DNA from 2 places in the Candidatus Accumulibacter meliphilus genome. Region 1 is predicted to be linked to the other one. Evidence: riboswitches for the same ligand, from Rfam matches in the RefSeq annotation. Region 1 holds a riboswitch; the other holds the start of a gene.
The links. Region 1 has a riboswitch for thiamine pyrophosphate ahead of thiC (phosphomethylpyrimidine synthase ThiC). Riboswitches for the same ligand answer to the same signal wherever they lie in the genome.

Region 1 (6,949 bases):
GCAACGAGCGCGCAAACGCGCAGTACACGACCGATTTCATGTGCCGGCTGTTCGAGGAGGAAGGTCACGGCCTGTTCGACGTGCGCCAGGCAATCCTGGGTCACGTCCAGCAGGGCGGCAACCCTTCGCCGTTTGACCGCGTGCTGGCAACCCGCCTGGCGGCGCACTGCATCGATTTCCTGACCCGCGAACTGGAGCGGGGTTCGGCTGCCGGTGCCTATATCGGCCTGGTCGAAGGCAAGGTCATGATCTCTCCGATCAACCGCATGCATGATGTGGTCGATCTGGAGCATCGGCGGCCGACGGAACAATGGTGGATGGACTTGCGGCCGGTCATGCTGGGCATGGCACGGCCAGCGGCGGACGCAGTTTAAACGGCGGCCGTCGATGGTGCTTGCGCGCGCTCCAGCCAGCGCCTGGCGTGGAGCTATCAGCGACGTTGCTGGCCGCGCAGGGTTGTTGTCGGCAGTCAGTCTAAGGCGCAGGGTGGCGATGGACGTTGATGGCATGGCGTGTGTCCAGAGCAACGCGCCGTGCCGCCTGCGCGAAGTCCTCACCGCTGCCGGCATAGAGGATGGCGCGTGAGGAATTGATCAGCAGGCCGTCGCCGTGTGCCGTACGGCCGGCGCGGACCGTTGCCTCGATGTCGCCGCCCTGCGCACCGATACCTGGAACAAGTAGCGGCATGTCGCCGCTCAGTTCGCGAACGCGGGCAATTTCGCCGGGGAAGGTGGCACCGACGACGAGTGCGCACTGACCGCCCTGGTTCCATTCCTGGCTGACCAGGCGGGCGACCCGCTCGTAGAGCTTTTCGCCACCGACGTCGAGGAACTGCAGGTCGCTGCCGCCGGGGTTCGAGGTTCGGCAGAGCAGGATAACGCCCTTGTCAGCGTAGGCCAGATAAGGTTCGATCGAGTCGCGCCCCATGTAGGGGTTGACGGTGAGCGCGTCGGCTTTGAAGCGTTCGAAGGCCTCTATGGCGTATTGCTCGGCGGTACTGCCGATGTCGCCGCGCTTGGCATCGAGGATCACCGGTGTCGTCGGGTGAGCGTCGTGGATGTGGGCGATCAGGGCCTGTAGCTGGTCTTCGGCACGCTGAGCGGCGAAATAGGCGATCTGCGGCTTGAACGAGCACACCAGGTCGGCGGTGGCGTCGACGATTGCTTTGCAGAAGTTAAAAATGGCGTCTGGCTGACCGCGCAAGTGGGCGGGGAAGCGCGCCGGGTCGGGGTCCAGGCCGACGCAGAGCAGGCTGTTGCGGTCGTGCCAGGCAGCGTTGAGAGCGTGCATGAAGTTCATCGGATGATCATCACTCTTGGCAAAAAACTGCATTCTAACGGCCGTGACTCGGGCCGACGCAGGTGATCGCGCCTGCTGTTCGCCGAAAAAGGTAGACTCGGGGCTTTCGCGCGGGGAAGCCCTTTGAAGAAACTGGAGCACGACGAGTACCTTGCCATGCGAGCGGGCGCCGAAATCCTCGAGGCGGATGGCTTTGGTGACAAGGTCCTGCGCCTTGCCGACGGAACAATCCTCAAGCTCTTTCGCCGCAAGCGTCTGCTCTCTTCGGCAGCCTGGTCGCCCTATGCGCAACGCTTCGCCGACAACGCCGAGGCTCTTCACCAGCGCCACATAGCGGCGCCGGTGATCATCGCCGTCTGGCGAATTCCTTCGATTGCCCGCGACGGCGTGCACTACCACCCGCTGACCGGCAAGACGCTGCGTGAGATGCTGCGCGAGGGCTTAGACCCGGCTATCGAGCCAGGCTTGAAGCGGGCGTTCACGGACTTCGTCATTCGCTTGCACCAGGCCGGCGTCTATTTCCGCTCGCTGCATCTCGGCAACGTGGTCTACATGCCCGATCAGCAATTCGGGCTGATCGACATTTCTGATGCGCGTATCGGACGCCGTTCGCTGAGCAAGCAGTTGCGCGCGCGCAACCTTCGCCGCCTGCAGGAGATCGACGGGGAGCGAGACTGGGTCGATTTTTCTACGGTGATGAACGGCGCTTTACAAGCCCCGCCTCGAACCCTATAATGCGCGCTTCTTTCGAGGGGGTATAGCTCAGCTGGGAGAGCGCTTGCATGGCATGCAAGAGGTCCGCGGTTCGATCCCGCGTACCTCCACCAGCAAGTCGAGAGATTCCTGTTCCGGGTCCCCATCGTCTAGAGGCCTAGGACACTACCCTTTCACGGTAGGTACCGGGGTTCGAATCCCCGTGGGGACGCCAGCGCCACTGCGGTTCGTGCAGTGCGCCTGCACAAGATGCGCACTCCTTTTTTGCCGTGTGCGGGAAACCGCTGTGTGGTGGTCGTCGACCTGATCGTGACTGCCCTATCCAACGCTCGCGACCGCGGGCACTTCGACCTTGATTTGCGAATTTTCCGCCGAGCGCCGCATAGCCACGTCGCGTCAGTGCTTTCCGCGAGCGATGAGTGCTCCCGGACGATGTCGACATTCTTGCTAAATGCCGACAGTTGCAGTAATTTGGGGCGCTCACGTTGGGGGTGCCGCGCGGATCACGCTGTGGCTGAGAGAGTCCCTTCGAACCTGTACGGGTCATGCCGTCGTAGGGAAGCGGAGCGCACGGGGTTTTCAGGGTGCGCAGGGTGTTCTTCACTCCGTCTCTCTCGTCTGTCTGGCCCCTTGCACGCTGCACGCTTGCGTAGCGCTTTTGCCGTACCCCTCTGCAAGGAAACACCATGAACGCTAACGAGAAATTCATCGCTGCTGACGCTCACGTCGACCAGGCCGCCATCCAGCCGTTGCCGAATTCCCGCAAGATCTACGTTACCGGTAGCCGCGCCGATCTGCGCGTACCGATGCGCGAAATTTCTCAGGCCGATACCGACACCGCTTTTGGTGGCGAGAAGAACCCGCCAATTTACGTCTACGACTGCTCGGGACCGTACTCGGATCCGCAGGCGGCGATCGATATCCGCCAGGGCCTGCCGGCGCTGCGCGCGCAGTGGATTGCCGAGCGCGGTGATTGCGAGGCGCTCGGCGACCTGAGTTCCGATTTCGGGCGTGTGCGCGCCGCCGACCCGGCTCTCGACGAACTGCGTTTTCCCGGCCTGCAGCGCCGGCCGCTGCGTGCCAGGAACGGCGCCAACGTCAGTCAGATGCACTACGCCCGGCGCGGCCTCATCACTCCGGAAATGGAATACGTCGCCATCCGCGAGAACAACAACCGCCGCGCCTACGTCGAGCAACTGAAGGCTTCCGGGGCGCAGGGCGAACGCTTCGCAGAAATCCTTTGCCGCCAGCATGCGGGCAACAGTTTCGGGGCCAGCATTCCGGACGAGATCACGGCGGAGTTCGTACGCTCGGAGGTGGCTCGCGGGCGGGCGATCATTCCCTGCAACATCAATCACCCGGAAAGCGAGCCGATGATCATCGGTCGAAACTTCCTGACCAAGATAAACGCCAACATCGGCAACTCGGCGTTGGGTTCGAGCATTCAGGAAGAAGTCGAGAAGATGACCTGGTCGATCCGCTGGGGGGGCGACACGGTGATGGATCTGTCGACCGGCAAGAATATTCACGAAACGCGCGAGTGGATCATTCGCAACAGCCCGGTACCGATCGGCACGGTGCCGATCTACCAGGCGCTGGAGAAAGTCAACGGCAAGGCCGAAGAGCTGACCTGGGAAATCTTCCGCGACACCTTGATCGAGCAGGCCGAACAGGGCGTTGACTACTTCACCATTCACGCCGGCGTTCTGCTGCGCTACGTGCCACTGACTGCCAGCCGCCTGACCGGTATCGTCTCGCGCGGGGGTTCGATCATGGCCAAGTGGTGCCTCGCGCATCACCGTGAGAGTTTCCTGTACACGCACTTCGAAGAGATCTGCGCGATCATGAAGGCCTACGACGTCGCTTTCAGCCTCGGTGATGGCTTGCGCCCGGGGTCGATCTACGATGCCAACGACGCAGCGCAACTGGGCGAACTGAAGACGCTGGGCGAACTCACCGACATCGCCTGGAAGCACGACGTGCAGGTGATGATCGAGGGGCCGGGCCATGTGCCGATGCACATGATCAAGGAGAACATGGATCTGCAACTCGAGCAGTGCAAGGAAGCGCCGTTCTACACGCTTGGCCCTCTGACCACCGATATCGCGCCCGGCTACGACCACATTACCAGCGGCATCGGTGCGGCGATGATCGGCTGGTTCGGCACCGCCATGCTCTGCTACGTGACGCCCAAGGAGCACCTCGGCTTGCCGGACAAGGACGATGTCAAGGTGGGAATCATCACCTACAAACTGGCGGCGCACGCTGCCGACCTGGCGAAAGGGCATCCCGGCGCGCAGATTCGCGACAACGCGCTGTCGAAGGCGCGCTTCGAGTTTCGCTGGGAGGATCAGTTCAACCTCGGCCTCGACCCCGACAAGGCGCGCGAGTTTCACGACGAAACACTGCCCAAGGAGTCGGCCAAGGTCGCGCACTTCTGCTCAATGTGCGGTCCGCACTTCTGTTCGATGAAGATCACCCAGGAAGTCAGGGAGTACGCCGCAGCGCAGGGAGTCAGCGAGGCGCAGGCGCTGAGCAAGGGGATGGAGGCGAAGGCGATCGAGTTCGTCAAGGCTGGCGCCGAGGTGTATCGGAAGGTCTGAGTGCGGGGGAATGACGCCGGACACCCTGCGTCTGAGCTTGTGCTCGCCTCGCTCGCTGGGCGGTTACGGCGCGCCTGCCGCGCTTCATCGAGCACCGCCAGCACCGAGCGTGGTTCGGCAGGGCGACGACGCCACTGATGATGTGATGATCGCCATCAAGGCCACGAGCCAAGGCGGCGATCGACGATGCGGCGGCAGAAGCGAGCCGCGGGCCCCCTAGAAATCCTTGGCCGCTTCCCAGAGAATGTAGCCGTCCTCCTTGCGCGTCCACTCCAGGAGTTCGATCAGCGGGAAGGCGCGCTGAGCCAATCCGATCGGCGGACCGTCGGCCCTTTGATCGTCGTTGCTGTCGTCATCTTGGGCGGGGGTACCGGTCTGAGGCAGGAAGGCTTGCCGTTGCTCGCCGCCGCCAGCAACGGCGCGCCGCAGGCGTTCGATGGCTTCGGGCAACTGCTCGCTGGTAATCACGCCGCGCGCGGTGCAGTCCTTGTGCAGGATTTCGAGCAACTGGCGGGCGGCCGGAGAGAACATCATGATCTGCCCGGAGGTGCTCGAGTTGAATTTGACCAGCATGCTCGGCTTCCCTTCAGATTGGGTTCAATGCCTTCCATTGTCCTCGTTGCGGCGGGGAAGAACAATAGCCGGCGATGGGACGGAGCGCGGGGTCGTGTACACTGCGGACATGAGTACAATTCTTACGTCACGGAAAGCTCGCGGCCTACGCCGCACCTTGGCTTGCTGCGCCACTCTTGAGCGGTTTCGATGATCGAACTGGAGCGTCTGCTGCGCTCGCAGGGCTTTGGCAGCCGGGCTGACTGCCGCGCACTGATTCGGTCGGGGAGCGTCAGCGTTGCCGGGCAGCCCTGCGCTGATCCCTTTGCCCGCTTCGAGGCCGAGGGCCTGCGCTTTGCGGTAGACGGAGTTGCCTGGCTTTATCGGCGTTTCGCGTATCTGGCGCTGCACAAACCAGCAGGCCATGAATGCTCGCAGCGACCCTTACACCACCCCAGCGTCTACTCGCTGCTTCCCGATCCTCTCATCAAGCGTGGCGTGCAAGCGGTCGGTCGGCTCGACGAGGACACGACCGGGTTGCTGCTATTGACTGACGACGGTCAGTTCATTCACCGCTTGAGTTCACCAAAAAAGGCGGTGCCCAAGGTCTATGAGGTGACAACGCGGCATGTGGTCGACGCGTCACAGATGGGTGCGCTGCTGAGTGGCGTGGTGCTGCATGACGACCCCGAGCCGGTTACCGCGTTGGACTGCACTCTTCTCGGCGAGCGCTGCCTGCGCTTGACGGTGACGCAGGGTCGCTATCATCTGGTCAAGCGCATGCTTGCTGCGGCCGGCAATCGGGTCGAGGCATTGCATCGGACGAGCATCGGCGGTTTCAGCTTGCCGGCGTCGCTCGAGGTTGGGCGGTGGATGTGGCTGGAAGCGGCGGAGCTGGCACTGCTGGCGGCCGACAAGGGTGGCTCTTTCTGAAAGGGGAGGATCGGCAGTGACCTTGACCGAGTTGCGCTACATCGCGACGCTGGCCCTCGAGAAGCACTTCGGTCGGGCCGCGGAAAAATGCCACGTCAGCCAGCCGACCTTGTCGGTGGCCTTGAAGAAGTTCGAGCAGCGCTACGGAGTGATTCTCTTCGAGCGGTCTTCGGCTGAAGTGCGGCTGACGATGCTCGGCGAACAGATTGCCGCTCAGGCGGAGCGGGTTTTGGACGAGGCGAGCAGGCTGAAGGAGCTCGTCGAACAGGGCAAGGACCCCTTGCTTGGACCGTTGCGCCTGGGGGTCATCTACACAATTGCGCCATACCTGTTGCCCCGCCTGATTCCGGCTTTGCACTTGCGTGCGCCGCGGATGCCGCTCTTTCTGCATGAGAATTTCACAGTAAACCTGAGCGCGCAGTTGCGTCGCGGCGAACTTGACGCGATCGTCGTCGCCTTGCCATTTGCGGAAGCAGGGATCGTTTCACGGGTGGTTTACGAGGAGCCTTTTTGCATGGTCTTGCCGAGCGGGCATGGGCTGACGCAGCAAACCCTGATCGACCCCAATGAGGTGGCGTCCGAGAACCTGCTCCTGCTCGGCAACGGTAATTGTTTTCGCGATCAGGTGGTCCAGGCGTGCCCACAGCTTTCCGGCCCAGGCGGTACCGACGGGGCGAGCGAGGGAAGCTCGCTCGAAACGGTGCGCTACATGGTGGCCAGTGGCGCCGGAATCTCTGTGGTGCCGGCCTCCGCGGCGGCGGCGTGGCCGCGTGATGACCTGTTGCTGGAGTTCCGCAATTTCAGCGAGCCGGCACCGCTTCGCCAGGTGGTGATCGCCTGGCGGGCGA
Region 2 (6,949 bases), on a different contig from region 1:
GCAGCGCGGCTCGGCCGCCGGGGCCTATATTGGCCTGGTCGAAGGCAAGGTGATGATCTCTGCGATCAACCGTATGCATGACGTCGTTGATCTGCAGCATCGGCGGCCGACGCAGCAATGGTGGCTGGATTTGCAGCCGGTCATGCGGACCATGGCGAAGCCGAAAGAGGAAGCTGTGGATGCCTGCCCCGGCCTGCTCGTCGCCGGAGAGCTCCGGCGATAGGCATTCCGCGACCTTGACGAGCGGGCTCTTGAAAGCCCCCACTTCTGCTCCAGGAGCATAGGAAGAGAAAGCGGACGGCGCCAGTACTCGAGGTCATCAGCCTCCTTGCTTTTGTGGCCTCCGCACTGCTCGTCCGCAGCCGCTAAGCTGCCTGGCGATAGGTGTTGATCGCATCGCGAGTGGCCATGGCCACTCGCCGTGCCGCGGCTGCGAAATCTTCTTCGTTGCCGGCATAGAGGATGGCGCGCGAGGAATTGATCAGCAGGCCGTCGCCCGTTGCCGTACAGCCGGCGCGGACGGTAGCTTCGATGTCGCCGCCCTGGGCGCCGATTCCCGGCACGAGCAGGGGCATGTTGCCGGTAAGTTCGCGGACGCGGGCGATTTCGCCAGGGAAGGTGGCGCCGACGACGAGCGCGCACTGGCCGCTCTGGTTCCAGTTGCCGCTGATCAGGCGGGCGAGGCGCTCGTAGAGCTTTTCACCACCGACGTCGAGGAACTGCAGGTCGCTGCCGCCGGGGTTCGAGGTTCGGCAGAGCAGGATGATGCCCTTGTCGCCGTAAGCCAGATAGGGTTCGATGGAGTCGCGTCCCATGTAGGGGTTGACGGTCAGCGCGTCCGCTTTGAAACGTTCGAAGGCTTCGATGGCGTATTGCTCGGCGGTACTGCCAATGTCGCCGCGCTTGGCATCGAGGATTACCGGTATCGTCGGGTGGGCGCTGTGAATGTGGCCGATCAGTGCTTGTAGCTGGTCTTCGGCGCCCTGGGCGGCGAAATAGGCGATCTGCGGTTTGAACGAGCAGACCAGATCGGCGGTGGCGTCGACGATTCCTTTGCAGAAAGTGAGAATGGCGTCAGGCTGGCCGCGCAAGTGGGCCGGGAAGCGCGCTGGGTCGGGGTCGAGGCCGACGCACAGCAGACTATTGCGGTCCTGCCAGGCGGCGTTGAGGGCGTGCATGAAGTTCATCGGATGATCATCGCTGGTAAGAAAAACTGCATTCTAACGGCCACGACTTGATCAGATGGCGGCGATCCTGCCTTGCCTTCGGCGAAAAAGGTAGACTCTGAGTCTTTTGAGTACGGAGGCAGCTTGAAGACACTGGAGCACGACGTCTACCTTGCCATGCGCGCCGGGGCGGCTGTTCTTGAGGCAGACGGTTTTGGGGACAAGGTCTTGGGGCTTGCTGACGGGACGATCCTCAAGCTCTTTCGCCGCAAGCGCCTGTTTTCGTCAGCAGCCTGGTCGCCCTATGCACAACGCTTTGCCGACCATGCCGAGGCTCTCCACCAGCGCCACATTCCGGCGCCGGTGATCATCGCTGTGTGGCGAATTCCTTCGATTGGGCGCGATGCTGTGCACTACCAGCCGCTGGCCGGGAAGACGCTGCGTGAAATGCTGCGCGAGGGCCTTGACCCGGCGATAGAGCCGGGCTTGAAAGCGGCGTTCACGGATTTCATCATTCGTTTGCATGAAGCCGGCGTGTATTTTCGCTCCTTGCATCTCGGCAACGTGGTTTACACGCCCGATCAGGAATTCGGGCTGATCGACATTTCCGACGCACGCATTGGGCCGCGCTCGCTGAGCAAGCAGCTACGCGCGCGCAACCTTCGCCGCTTGCAGGGCATCGACGGAGAGAGCGACTGGGTGGATTACTCCGTGGTGATGAACGGTGCTTTACAAGGCAGGCCTCGAACCCTATAATGCGCGCTTCTTTCGGGGGGGGTATAGCTCAGCTGGGAGAGCGCTTGCATGGCATGCAAGAGGTCCGCGGTTCGATCCCGCGTACCTCCACCAGCAAGGCGAAAGATGTCAGTTCCGGGTCCCCATCGTCTAGAGGCCTAGGACACTACCCTTTCACGGTAGGTACCGGGGTTCGAATCCCCGTGGGGACGCCAGCGCTACTGCAGTTCTTGCAGGCGCCACGCACAACGAGGTCGAGGCTTTGCTTGCCGCCTACCGGGAACCCGGGGCAGCCATCGCGTGCTCGGTTTAGGGTGCCAAATCCACAGCTTACGGCGGCGAGTGCGTCGCTATTGACTCGGCAGTTATCCGCTGATCACCAATAATGGTGTCCGCGGCGTGCTTTTCCGTAGCAGCGAGCGTGGCCGAAAGATATCAATATTCTTGCCAAAGTCCAGCGATTCCAGTAACTTGGGCGCTCACGTTGGGGGTGCCGCGCTGCTAGGGTGTGGCTGAGAGAGTCCCTTCGAACCTGTACGGGTCATGCCGTCGTAGGGAAGCGGAGCGCACCATGTTTGCTTTGTGCGCAGGGTGATAGCCTTCACTCCGTCTCGCTCGTCTTGCCGACCCCTTGCACGCTGCACGTTTGCGTAGCGCTTTTGCCTTACCCCTCTGCAAGGAAACACCATGAACGCTAACGAGAAGTTCATCGCCGCTGACGCTCACGTCGACCAGGCTGCGATCCAGCCCTTGCCGAATTCCCGCAAGATTTACGTTACCGGAAGTCGCGCTGATCTGCGCGTGCCGATGCGCGAAATTTCTCAGGCCGATACCGATACCGCTTTCGGCGGCGAGAAAAACCCGCCGATTTATGTTTACGACTGCTCGGGACCGTACTCCGATCCGCAGGCGACGATCGATATCCGCCAGGGCCTGCCGGCGCTGCGCGCGCAGTGGATTGCCGAGCGTGGTGATAGTGAGGCGCTCGGCGGCCTGAGTTCTGATTTTGGGCGTGTTCGCGCCGCTGATGCGGCGCTCGACGATCTGCGTTTTCCCGGTCTGCAGCGCCGCCCGCTACGCGCCCGGGGTGGCGCCAACGTCAGCCAGATGCATTACGCGCGGCGTGGCATCATCACTCCGGAAATGGAATACGTCGCCATTCGCGAAAACAACAATCGCCGCGCCTACATCGAGCAATTGCAGGCTTCCGGGCCTCAGGGCGAACGTTTCGCCGAGATTCTCTGCCGTCAGCATCCTGGCAACAGTTTCGGCGCCAGTATTCCGGAGGAGATCACGCCGGAGTTCGTGCGTTCGGAAGTGGCTCGTGGGCGAGCGATCATTCCCTGCAACATCAATCACCCGGAAAGCGAGCCGATGATCATCGGTCGTAACTTCCTGACCAAGATCAATGCCAATATCGGCAATTCGGCGCTGGGTTCGAGCATTCAGGAAGAGGTCGAGAAGATGACCTGGTCGATCCGCTGGGGCGGCGACACGGTGATGGATCTATCGACTGGAAAGAACATTCACGAAACGCGCGAGTGGATCATTCGCAATAGCCCCGTACCGATCGGCACGGTGCCGATCTACCAGGCGCTAGAGAAGGTCAATGGCAAGGCTGAAGACCTGACCTGGGAGATCTTCCGCGATACCTTGATCGAGCAGGCCGAGCAGGGCGTCGACTACTTCACGATTCACGCCGGGGTGTTGTTGCGCTATGTGCCGCTGACCGCCAACCGGCTAACCGGCATCGTTTCGCGCGGTGGTTCGATCATGGCCAAGTGGTGTCTCGCGCACCACCAGGAGAGTTTCCTGTACACGCACTTCGAAGAGATCTGCGCGATCATGAAAGCCTACGATGTGGCTTTCAGCCTCGGTGATGGCTTGCGTCCGGGGTCTATCTACGATGCCAACGACGCCGCCCAACTAGGCGAACTGGAAACGCTCGGCGAGCTGACCGACATCGCCTGGAAGCACGACGTGCAGGTGATGATCGAGGGTCCGGGCCATGTGCCGATGCACATGATCAAGGAGAACATGGAACTGCAGCTCGAGCAGTGCAAGGAAGCGCCGTTTTACACCCTTGGCCCCTTGACCACCGATATCGCTCCTGGCTACGACCACATCACCAGCGGTATCGGTGCGGCGATGATTGGCTGGTTCGGTACCGCCATGCTCTGCTACGTGACGCCAAAAGAGCACCTCGGGCTGCCGGACAAGGACGATGTGAAGGTGGGCATCATTACCTACAAATTGGCGGCACATGCTTCCGATCTGGCGAAAGGCCACCCGGGTGCGCAGATTCGCGACAACGCGCTGTCGAAGGCGCGCTTCGAGTTTCGCTGGGACGACCAGTTCAACCTGGGCCTGGACCCCGACAAGGCGCGCGAGTTTCACGACGAGACCCTGCCCAAGGAGTCGGCCAAGGTGGCGCACTTCTGCTCGATGTGCGGCCCGCATTTCTGTTCGATGAAGATCACCCAGGAAGTCCGGGAGTTCGCCGCGGCACAGGGAGTCAGTGAGGCACAGGCGCTGAGCAAGGGGATGGAGGCGAAAGCGATCGAGTTCGTGAAGGCCGGTGCAGAGGTGTATCGAAAGGTCTGAACGCGGGGCTTCAGCGCCGGCAGCGGGCCTTGCTTGCCGCTCAGGGGGATGGCACGGTCGCTGCTGGCGCGGCCTTCTGCGGCTTGCCGTTCGACCCCTGAGCAGCGTACAGGCAGGCGGCGATGCCGGTGGCGATGCCGTCGGCCATGCGTGCCTGGCGGCTGGCGTCGAGCAGCAACAACTCCTCGTCACGGTTTTTGATCACTCCCGCTTCGAAGAGTACCGCCGGTAGCGTCGTGCGGTAGAGGACGACAAGCTTGTCGTAGTAGTGCACCGCGTTGGTTGCGTCGGCCACCGCGCGCGGTGTTCCGGAGGGCGGATTGGCATGATGGCGGGCGGGCTGGAAACCCATCCGCCGCAGGCGGGCGCCGATTGCTGACGCACAGCGCAGGCTGGTCGCCAGATCGGGGCTGTCATGTGAAACGAAGAGCGCGAAGCCGCTGTAGTCATCGCTGTAGGTCTGCGGGCTTCCCTGCCAATCCCATTCCTGCAGTAGATCGGCGTGCACTGAATCGTGGTGGATTGAAATGAAAAAGTCGGTGCCGGCGGCCTGTTCGGGGCGGGCGGCCAGACTTTCTATCTTGCCGTCAAAGTTTATGGGTCGGACGTCCAGCTGGCGTAAGCCGAGTTCGCGGCTCACCCGTTTCGCAAGCACGCGGTTGAAGTCGAATTCACGGCCACCACGCGCGCTGCTTGCGCCGTGGGCAGCCAGCGTGTGACCGGCGTCGACCGCCACCTCGGCTGCGCCGACAGTGCTGGTCAGCAAGGCGAGAACGCCGCTGACGACGATGGTCGTCAAGCTGCGCAAGTCCAAGCGCTGATAGATGACGCCGCGACAGGATAGGGTCCTACGCACTCTAGAAATCCTTGGCGGCTTCCCAGAGAATGAAGCCGTCCTCTTTCTGCGTCCACTCCAGGAGTTCGATCAGTGGGAAGGCGCGCTGAGCCAATCCGATTGGCGGGTCATCTTCTGGATGATCACCTTCGCTACCTTCATTTTTTTCGGGGGCGGTGGACGGCGCGGGAAGCCCGGCGGCGACGTTGCGCCTGCCGCCGGCCACGGCCGTTCGCAGGCGTTCGATGGCTTCGGGTAGTTGCTCGGCGGTAATCACGCCGCGCGCCGTGCAGTCCTTACGAAGGATTTCGAGGAGTTGGCGGGCGGCAGCTGCGAACATCATGATCTGTCCGGAGGTGCTCGAGTTGAATTTGACCAGCATGCTCGGCTTTCCTTGAGGTTGAGTAGCGTACTGTCTATTGTCGTCGCTGGTGCAGCTGAGAACAATAGCCGGCCTTGGGCAAGGCGATTGCTGTGCTTCCTTCGGATGCTCGTGGTACAGGTCGTGTACACTGCGAGCATGAGTCCAAACCTTGAGCAACAAGAGTACTGTCGGCCGCTGAGAACCTGCGCCCGTTGCACCGCTTTTCCTGGGGAGCAATGATGATCGAGCTGGAACGTTTGTTGCGATCGCAGGGCTTTGGCAGCAGAGCTGACTGCCGGGCGCTGGTTCGCTCGGGCAGCGTCTGGGTTGCCGGGCAGCTCTGCGACAATCCCTTCGCGCGCTTCGAGGCGGACGGCCTGAGCTTCACGGTGGACGGTGTTGCCTGGGTTTATCGGCGCTTCGCCTATCTGGCACTACACAAGCCGGCGGGCTACGAATGCTCACAACGCCCTTTACATCATCCCAGCGTCTACTCGCTTCTTCCCGATCCCTTGCTGACCCGCGGTGTGCAGGCAGTTGGACGGCTCGACGAAGACAGCACCGGGCTCTTGCTGCTGACCGACGACGGGCAGTTCATACATCGCTATACCTCACCGAAAAAAGCGGTGCCCAAGGTCTATGAGGTGACAACACGACATGGCGTTGATGCGCCACAGATGTCCGCCCTGCTGGCTGGCGTGGTGCTAAACGACGACCCCAGGCCGGTTGCCGCGCAGGACTGTGTCCTTCTCGGCCCGCGCTGCCTGCGCCTGACGGTAACCGAGGGTCGCTATCATCTGGTCAAGCGCATGCTCGCCGCCGCCGGCAATCGGGTGGAGGCGCTGCATCGGATCAGCATCGGCGGTTTCGTGTTGCCAGCATCGCTCGCGGTGGGAAAGTGGATGTGGCTGGAGACGGCGGAGCTGGAACGGCTGGCGGCCGACAAGGTCAGCACGTTCTGAAACGAGAGGATCGCCGATGACCCTGACCGAGTTGCGCTACATCGCGATGCTTGCTCGTGAGAAGCATTTCGGCCGGGCGGCGGAGAAATGTCACGTCAGCCAACCGACCTTGTCGGTGGCCTTGAAGAAGTTCGAGCAGCGCTACGGCGTGGTTCTCTTCGAGCGATCGTCTGCCGAGGTGCGCTTGACGATGCTTGGTGAACAGATGGCCATTCAGGCGGAACGGGTTCTGGAGGAGGCGGGTAGACTGAAGGAACTCGTCGAGCAGGGCAAAGATCCCTTG

Region 2: linked by a shared signal. The riboswitch ahead of thiC (phosphomethylpyrimidine synthase ThiC) and the one ahead of thiC (phosphomethylpyrimidine synthase ThiC) in region 1 are both predicted to bind thiamine pyrophosphate.

What each region holds. Positions count from the first base shown of each region.
Region 1 covers NZ_JAZKTZ010000001.1:472-7,420, forward strand. Annotated here, with positions in the region: partial or broken gene V5B40_RS00005 (6-phosphofructokinase) at 1-374, shown strand, start outside; gene pyrF (orotidine-5'-phosphate decarboxylase) at 475-1,299, opposite strand; gene V5B40_RS00015 (hypothetical protein) at 1,423-2,034, shown strand; tRNA gene V5B40_RS00020 (tRNA-Ala) at 2,051-2,126, shown strand; tRNA gene V5B40_RS00025 (tRNA-Glu) at 2,152-2,227, shown strand; TPP riboswitch at 2,491-2,590, shown strand; gene thiC (phosphomethylpyrimidine synthase ThiC) at 2,700-4,616, shown strand; gene V5B40_RS00035 (DUF1840 domain-containing protein) at 4,833-5,189, opposite strand; gene V5B40_RS00040 (pseudouridine synthase) at 5,379-6,101, shown strand; gene V5B40_RS00045 (hydrogen peroxide-inducible genes activator) at 6,118-6,949, shown strand, end outside.
Region 2 covers NZ_JAZKTZ010000017.1:7,612-14,560, reverse strand. Annotated here, with positions in the region: gene V5B40_RS23035 (6-phosphofructokinase) at 1-223, shown strand, start outside; gene pyrF (orotidine-5'-phosphate decarboxylase) at 366-1,187, opposite strand; gene V5B40_RS23025 (toluene tolerance protein) at 1,311-1,922, shown strand; tRNA gene V5B40_RS23020 (tRNA-Ala) at 1,940-2,015, shown strand; tRNA gene V5B40_RS23015 (tRNA-Glu) at 2,041-2,116, shown strand; TPP riboswitch at 2,378-2,476, shown strand; gene thiC (phosphomethylpyrimidine synthase ThiC) at 2,589-4,505, shown strand; gene V5B40_RS23005 (N-acetylmuramoyl-L-alanine amidase) at 4,546-5,361, opposite strand; gene V5B40_RS23000 (DUF1840 domain-containing protein) at 5,363-5,722, opposite strand; gene V5B40_RS22995 (16S rRNA pseudouridine(516) synthase) at 5,944-6,666, shown strand; gene V5B40_RS22990 (hydrogen peroxide-inducible genes activator) at 6,683-6,949, shown strand, end outside.